Regions from separate parts of the Actinomadura sp. 9N215 genome, predicted to be linked through region 1. Evidence: riboswitches for the same ligand, from Rfam matches in the RefSeq annotation. Region 1 holds a riboswitch; the other holds the start of a gene.
The links. A riboswitch is a leader RNA that binds a small molecule or an ion and turns the genes downstream of it on or off. The one in region 1 is predicted to bind ZMP and ZTP.

Region 2: another riboswitch for ZMP and ZTP. It lies ahead of folP (dihydropteroate synthase); the one in region 1 lies ahead of glyA (serine hydroxymethyltransferase).

What each region holds. Positions count from the first base shown of each region.
Region 1 covers NZ_JBIRBA010000002.1:361,425-365,558, reverse strand. Annotated here, with positions in the region: gene ACH34T_RS04400 (class I SAM-dependent methyltransferase) at 1-330, shown strand, start outside; gene glyA (serine hydroxymethyltransferase) at 335-1,606, opposite strand; ZMP/ZTP riboswitch at 1,660-1,746, opposite strand; partial or broken gene ACH34T_RS04390 (DMT family transporter) at 1,851-2,651, opposite strand; gene ACH34T_RS04385 (Lrp/AsnC family transcriptional regulator) at 2,761-3,252, opposite strand; gene ACH34T_RS04380 (RNA polymerase-binding protein RbpA) at 3,416-3,787, opposite strand; gene secG (preprotein translocase subunit SecG) at 3,870-4,106, opposite strand.
Region 2 covers NZ_JBIRBA010000001.1:196,683-200,816, forward strand. Annotated here, with positions in the region: gene ACH34T_RS00880 (hypothetical protein) at 1-1,824, opposite strand, end outside; ZMP/ZTP riboswitch at 1,992-2,083, shown strand; gene folP (dihydropteroate synthase) at 2,106-2,957, shown strand; gene ACH34T_RS00890 (MMPL family transporter) at 3,000-4,134, opposite strand, start outside.

The sequences.
Region 1 (4,134 bases):
GACCCGACCGTCAGCACGGGCTGGACGGTCGAGCGCGGCGGCGTCCGCGCCGGCGTGCGGTGGGGCGAGCCCGGCGACCGGCTCGACCCCGTCACCCAGATCGCCGACGACCACGTCACGATGACCATCACCGGGGACGGCGGCACGCGGGTGCTGCGCGACGTCGTCCCCTACCGCTTCTGGACGGCCACCGAGCTCGACGCCGCGATCCGCCTCGCCGCCGGCCTGGACGTGCTCGCCCAGTACGGCGACTTCGGGGCCGGTCAGGACGCGGTCGCCCTCACCGACCCCGCCGCCTGGCGCATGATCACGATCCTCCGCCGCGCTTAGGCGGCTACGGCGCGGACGTCCAGCCGGGCATCGGGTAGGACGCGAGCAGCTCGCGGATCTGCCCCGCGACCCGCTCCACGACGCTCTCGTCCTGCTTGGACGCGGCCTGCACGACCTCGTCCATCCAGGCCGCGACCTGCGGCATCCGTTCCTCGCCGAGCCCGCGGGTGGTGATCGCGGCGGTGCCGACGCGCAGCCCGGACGGGTCGAACGGCTTGCGCGGGTCGAACGGGACGGCGTTGTAGTTCAGCTCGATCCCGGCGCGGTCGAGGGCCTGCGCGGCGGGCTTGCCGCCGATGCCCTTGTTCGTCAGGTCGATCAGGATGAGGTGGTTGTCGGTGCCGCCGGACGTCAGGTCGTAGCCGCGGTCCAGCAGCGCGGCGGCGAGGGCCTTGGCGTTCGCGACGACCTGCCGCGCGTACACCGCGAACCCGGGCTGCGACGCCTCCTTCAGCGCGACGGCGATGGCCGCGGTCGTGTGGTTGTGCGGGCCGCCCTGCAGCCCGGGGAACACGGCCTTGTCGACCGCCTTCGCGTGCTCCGCCGTCGACATGATCATCGCGCCGCGGGGGCCGCGCAGCGTCTTGTGCGTGGTCGTGGTGATCACGTCGGCGTGCCCGACCGGCGACGGGTGCGCGCCGCCCGCGATCAGGCCCGCGATGTGCGCGATGTCGGCGGCCAGCACCGCGCCCGCCTCGCGGGCGATCTCGGCGAACGCCGGGAAGTCGATCGTCCGCGGGATCGCGGTCCCGCCGCACCAGATCAGCTTCGGCCGCTCCTTCAGCGCCAGGTCGCGCACCTGGTCCAGGTCGACGCGCCCGGTGTCGGCGCGCACCTCGTACCGGACGGGCCGGAACCACTTGCCGGTCGCCGACACCGACCAGCCGTGCGTGAGGTGCCCGCCCATCGGCAGCGACAGCCCCATCACCGGGTCGCCAGGCTCCAGGAACGCCATGTAGACGGCCAGGTTCGCGGGCGACCCCGAATACGGCTGGACGTTGGCGTGCTCGACGCCGAACAGCTCCTTCGCCCGGTCGGCGGCGAGCGTCTCGATCGGGTCGACGAACTGCTGGCCCTCGTAGTACCGCCTGCCCGCGTACCCCTCGGAGTACTTGTTGGTGAGGACGGTCCCGGCGGCCTCCAGGACGGCGGGCGACACGTAGTTCTCCGAGGCGATGAGCCGCAGCTTCTCGTACTGGCGGCGCGCCTCGTCCTCGACCAGCCCGGCGAGCTCCGGGTCCTCGGCGTGCAGGTGGGGAACGGACGGTTCGTGCATGGGATGCCTCCGCGCTGTCCGCGCCGGGGCTCGGGCGCCCCGGCGGATGGGGACCCGTACACCCAGGCGCGCGGTGTGCGGACTACTTTCGCTCCCCGGTGGTCATCTCCACCTTGACTGCGCCAGTCGCGTGCGCGCCATCATACCGAGCCGCGTCCCGGCCGCGCGGCGACCGCGCCGGGACGGACACGACGAACAGCCCGCCGAGCAGCAGCAGCGACCCGGCCGCGACGGGCACGGACATGCGCTCGCCGAGCACGAGGATCGCGAGCGCCGCCGCGACGAGCGGCTCGACGAGGCTGAGCGTCCCCGCGGCCGCCGCCGTCACCCGCCGCAGGCCGGTGACGAAGAACATGTACGCGGCGGCCGTCGCGGCGATCCCGAGCCAGCCGACGAGCAGCGCCGGCCGCGGCGCGGCGAGGGCCGGGAGCCCCGCCAGCGTCCACGGCAGCAGGGCCGACCCGCCGGCGAGGAGGGTCACCGACACGGCCGCGGCCATGCCCACGTCCCGGCCGGACAGGATCTTGGCCGAGACGGTGTAGACGCCGAAGCACGTCCCGCCGAGGAGGCTCAGCGCGATCCCGGCCGGGTCGACGTGGACGGCGGAGCCGAGCACCATCAGCAGCGCGACGCCGCCGATCGCGCAGGCGGTGCCCGTCCACCAGCGGCGGCTCAGCCGGGACCCCAGGACGATCCGCTCGCACAGCCCCGTGGAGACCGGGGCGAGACCGAACACGACGGCGGTCGCGACGGCGGCGCCGGTGAGGTCCACCGCGCTGAAGAACGACGCCTGGAACGTCCCGGTGGCGGCCGACGCCGCCAGCAGCGGCGGCCACGCCCGCCGCGACAGCGTGCCGTAGGCCCGCCGGTTCGTCACCAGCACCAGCGCCGCGAGGAGCACGCCGCCGAAGAGGATCCGGGCGCCGCCGATCGCCACCGGGCTCGCGGACGACCCGGCCAGCACCTGCGCCGGGCCGACCGTCCCCCACAGGACGCCCGCGGCGAGGATCAGCAGCGTCCCGGATGAGTTGTTTCGTCGGTCCATGCGTCCGACGCTAGGAGAAAGCGCGGATTTTCGACCGGTTAGCCGCAGTTCGTTCGGACGGGCTCGCCCAGCCCGTCAATCGTTCGCCGCCACGGCACCGGCCCGGCGATCAGCTGTAGGACGTTCGCTTCTCGCGCCGTTCGGACGACGGAAGTTCGGCCTGCTCCACCGGCTGGACGTAGTCGAACACGACGAGGGTGCGGACGTCCACGAACTCCTTGCGGCGCGCCACCCGGTCCAGGACGAAGTCGCGCAGGTAGGCGGTACTTGGCACGGCCACGTGGACGAACAGGTCCTCGTTGCCCGTCACCACGAAGACCCCCACGGACTCGGGCATCGCGGCCATGCTGTCGCGCGCCGACTCGATCGCCTCGCGGGACTGCGGCCGGATCCGGATCGAGATCAGCGCCTGCACGCCGCGGTCGAGCCGCTCCAGGTCGACCGCCGCGTGGAACCCGGTGATGACGCCGCGGGACCGCAGCGCCCGCGTCCGCTCCAGCGCCGTGGACGGGGCGATCCCGACCGCGTCCGCCAGCTCCCGGTTCGTCTGCCGCCCGTCCCGCTGCAACCGCCGCAGGATCGCCTGATCGACCGCGTCCATGCGCACCCCTCCCGAACCGTCCCCGGACCCGGACGCCGAACTCCCGCGCCCGAAACGCGGCCGCACGCCCGATTCCCCGAAGGATATTCGACCGTGCCCGGAACGGCGCATGCCCGTGCCCCTCGCGGGGCCGGGCCATGCGATGGCGTGCGGGCGCGCTCGATCAGCGCGCGGCAGACTCCAGAGCCTGCTTCACCGCGGCGCGCTTCTGGCGGAGCTTGGCCAGCGCCTCTTCGAGGATGGCCTCGCCGTCCTCGTCGCTGCGGCGCTCCTTCACGTACGCCAGGTGCGTCTTGTACGGCTCGGTCTTCGGCGGTGCCGGCGGGTTCTCCGAGTCCTGCCCGGCGGGGAACCCGCAGCGCGGACAATCCCAGGTCTCGGGGACCGCGACGTCCGTCGCGAAGCTGGGGCGGGTCTCGTGCCGGTTGGCGCAGTAGAAGGTCACCCACACGCGGGGGGCGGCGTCACCGCGTTCCGCCTCTCCCATCGGACCGGCCCCGACACGGCTGCCCCGAATCGCGTTGCCACTACCCACGGAGTACTCCTCGCTTGGTCTTCCGGCGCCGCCCGTGACCTCCTGGGGCGGCGCGGCGCTCGCTTTGGTCGGAACGGGATGCTCAGGCGTCGCCCTTGAACAGGAGCCCCAGGGCCACGATCGAGGCGAACCACAGGACGCCGACGGCGATCGTCAGCCGGTCGAGGTTGCGCTCCACCACGGACGACCCGCCCAGGGACGACGAGATGCCGCCGCCGAACATGTCGGACAGTCCGCCGCCCTTGCCCTTGTGCATGAGGACGAGGACGACCATCAGCAGGCTCGTGACGATGAGCACGATGGACGATGCGATGATCACGATTCTTCAGCGCCTTGTCTGTAGTTCA
Region 2 (4,134 bases), on a different contig from region 1:
GTCGAGCCGCCGGTCGCACACCGGGAACGTCCACGCGGTGCGCCAAGCGGGGTTGTGCGGGTCATCGCGCGGCGCGAAGGAACCGAAGTCGAAGGCCTTGGGCTGCTCGGCGACGCAGGTGGAGCCGCCTCGGTTGCCTCCGCCTCCGTCTCCGCCGTTGCCGTTGCCGTCGTCCGGCTTCTCGCCGTTGAGATTGCGGCCCTGCCCGCCCGAGCCGTTCCCCGTGCCGCCCCCGTTCCCGCCGCCCGACGGGACAGCGGACAGCGACGCTTGAGGGCGGTCGCCGCTGGAAGAGGCGGGCGTCCACCCCAGGCCCGCCGCGGCGATCGCGCCGCCCACCACCACTGCGGCGAACGGCCCCAGCACGGCCGGCTTCGCCAGCAGTCCCTTGGCCCCCTTGGCGCCCGCGGCGCCCCCTTTGGCGGCCGTCCCTCCCGCGAGGTGCTTGCCCGCGAGCAGCGCAGTGCCGACCGCCGCGCCGGCGAGGACGCCCTTGGCGAGGGCCTTGCGGCGCATCCGGTCCTGCTGGTCGAAGTACGTCTCGTCGCCGGCGGCGCGCAGTGACCGCGACGCCCGGCGGCCGAGCGCGAGGACGCGGCGCCACGCCCCCCAGCGCAAGGTCAGGCACAGGGCCGGCGCGACCGCCCTGGCCAGGTCCCGGGCCGCGGCGTGATGGCCTCCCTCGACCGCGGTCTCCAGGACGGCCGCCACGAGAGGCCCGGCGGCCGAGATCTCGTCCGCGCTCGCCGAGCGGGCCCAGGCCGCCAGCACCGCGGCGCGGCGGCCCGGTTCCGTCGGGGGATCCTCGCGCGTGACCTTGTGGGCGAGCGGCCCGCACAGGCTGTATCCGGCTCCTTCCCGGGCGGCGAGCCCGGCGGTCTCCAGCCGTTCCAGCGCCTTCCCGGCGGCGTCCGCACCGACACTCCCGGTCAGTTCGGCGACGAGACCGGGCGGGACGGCGACGCCCTCGGCGGCGCGCAGGGTGGCCAGAACGTCCCGCGCCGTGTCGCCGAGTCCCGTGGCGAGCGCCCCGGCCAGCGCGTCCAGGTCGGCGGGGACGTCCTCGACCGCGGCCGACCGCAGGGCCGTCCCGGCCTGGACGAGCGCCGCGGGATGCCCGTCCACGGACCCGGCGAACCGCTCCGCGAGCCGCCGCTCCTCCGCCGAGCACTCCCTCCCGGTCTCCCGGACGAGCAGTTCCACCGCGCTGTCGAGACCCAACCCGGCGAGCTCGAACGTCTCGCCGTCCCAGGGCAGCCGCCGCGGCGTCGCGACGGCGACGCCGCAGCCGGGGAGCGCGTCCAGAAGCGTGGCCAGGTCGTCGGCGTCGCCGCCGAAGTCGTCCACGAGGACGAGCGCGTTGATCGTCCCCATCAGCCGCCGGAGCTGAGGCCGCGCGGGCCGGTAGTGCCGGGTGTCGTAGCAGGTCTGGAAGAGCTCCTGGAGAACGTCCTCGACGTCCATACCGGCTGCGGCGAGATGGACCACGTCCGTCCCGGCGGCCTGGCGCCGCACCCCCGCCGCGCGCAGCAGCGCGGACTTGCCGATGCCCGGCGGCCCGGTGACCTGGACCGGCGTCCGCTCGCCGAGTAACCGGACGACGCGGTCGACGTCGGGGGCGCGGCCGAGGAGGTCTGGCTCGTCGAAGGGCAGGGGCGTTCCGGCGGGCCGGCTCCGCGGCCGGGGCGCGGGCATCGGCTCATGCCTCACCACCACCTCGGCGGCGCCACCCGAGTGAACGACGACGTTGTTGTCCCCCACGACGAGCTGGCCCTTGAACGCGCCCTCGACGCTGACCTGGGCGCCGTCTCCGTCAGCGACCACACCGGCCTCCCGTAAGCCCCCTGGGGTGTGTTAGCCAAGAACCTACGAGCCGAGACCCCGCCAGGACGGTTCTTGACCCTAAGTGGCCAATGCGTCGCTCTGTGCTGGCCGACACAGTGGGTCAGGCGGGAGCTCCTGCCCCGGAGAATTCAGCTCTTGGTAAAGTGCGATCGAGCCGTGACTGGCGTCTTGGGATGGATGTAACCATCGGGAAGCGGCTCCGTTTCAAGATGTTGTGCCGTGCGCCTGGGCTTCTGGTCGAAACTAGGAGAAGCGGCGCTATGCGGCATCCGGATCCCTCCCTCCTTCTTCCCTCGGCTCGGCCTCGGCTGATCGGCGTCGTCAACATCACCGCCGACTCGTTTTCGGACGGCGGCAGGTTCCTGGACGCCGAAGACGCGGTGGCGCACGCCCGGCGATTGCGCGCGGAGGGCGCCGACGTCATTGAGCTCGGCCCTGCGGCGAGTCATCCGGATTCGCAGCCGGTGTCCGCCGATGAGGAGATACGGCGGCTGGCCGGCGTCATCGACGAACTGGTCGCTGATGGCATACCGGTGTCGGTGGACTCCTTTCGTCCCGAGACCCAGCGTTTTGCCGTCGCACGCGGGGCCGATTACCTCAACGACATCCAGGGCTTTCCCGATCCTGGCCGGTACCGGGAGTTGGCCGGCATGAGCTGCCGGCTCGTCGTCATGCACTCCGTCCAGCGGACAGGGCCCGCCACCAAGGTGCTGACCGATGCAGAAACCGTGTGGACGGGCATCGAGCGGTTCTTCTGCAAGCGCCTGACCGCACTTCAGGCGGCGGGCGTCAACCCGGAACGGCTGGTCATCGACCCTGGACTCGGCTACTTTCTCGGGCGCACTCCAGAGCCGTCGGTAATGGCCCTGTCGCGGCTGCGGACGCTGAAGTCCCGCTTCGGCCTGCCGGTCCTGGTATCGCCTTCGCGCAAGTCGTTCCTCCGGGCGCTCACCGGGCGCGACCTGGAGCGTATCGGTCCCGCCACGTTGGCGGCGGAACTGTATGCCGCACGTCAGGGTGTGGACTTCATCCGCACTCACGACGTCGCCGCCATCAGTGACGCGCTGACCGTCTTCAAAGGTCTGGACGAACACAACGCGGGCCCCCGATGACCAGGCACAGCAATGACAAACCCGGCGGTGGGCTTGTCGCTGTCAGGGGGATTCGGTCAGGCCGTGGCGTGCGTGCCAGCGGGTCATGGCGGGCGGTGCCCACCAGGCCCGCCGGCCCAGGACGGTCATCGTGGCGGGCACGATGAGCATCCGCACCACGGTGGCGTCCAGCGCGATGGCCAGCGTGAGGCCCAGGCCGATCTGTTTGATCGGGGAGAAGCCGCCAAGGGTGAAGCAGGCGAAGACCACCATCAGCAGCAGGGCCGCGCAGGTGACGACCCGGCCGCTGCGCTGCAGGCCCAGCGCCACCGCGGAGTCCGGGGTGGCGCCCTCGCGCCGCCACTCCTCGCGGATCCTGGCCAGCAGGAACACCTCGTAGTCCGTCGACAGCCCGAACGCGATCGCGGCGATCAGGATCGGGGCGGTGGAGTCGAGGGCGCCGAGCCCGCTGACGCCCAGGTGACCGTCCTGGAAGATCCAGACGACCAGGCCGAGGGCCGCGCCCAGGCTCAGCGCGTTCGACAGCACGGCCTTGACGGGGAGCAGGACCGAGCCGGTGAAGGCGAACAGCAGGGCCAGGGTCATGATGACGCTCACCAGCAGCGCCCACGGCAGCCGGGCGCCCACCATCGCCTGGTAGTCCACGATCTTGGCGGCGGCGCCGGTCACCGTGACGGGGAAGGGGGCGGGCAGGTCGCGTACGTCACGCACCACCTGGCGGGCGACCGAGCCGTCCTCGGCGGGCTGGCCGGCCGGGACCCTCGGGATCACGGACAGGACGGTGACGCCCGGCCGCGGCGAGCGCCCGGTCACCGAGACGACGCCCGGCAGCGTGCGCACCCGGTCCTGGAACTGGCGGGCCTGCGACGAGCTGGGGTCGGCCTGGGCGACGACGGTCACGGGGGTGGCGACGGCCGCGGTGCCGAAGTGCCGGACGGCCTCGTCGAACAGCTGGCGGGAGGGGGCGCCGGCGGGCAGGGACCGCGCGTCGCCGTTGGACAGGTGCAGCTCGGCGGCCGGGCTGGCGATCACCAGCAGGCCCGCGGCGAGGACGAGCATGACCGCCAGCGGCCGGCGTTGGACCATGCGGGCCATCGTGCCGAAGGTCCGGCCCTGGTGCCTGCGCTCGCGCGCCGGGCGGATCCGCTTGCCGAAGCGGACCAGCAGCGCGGGCAGC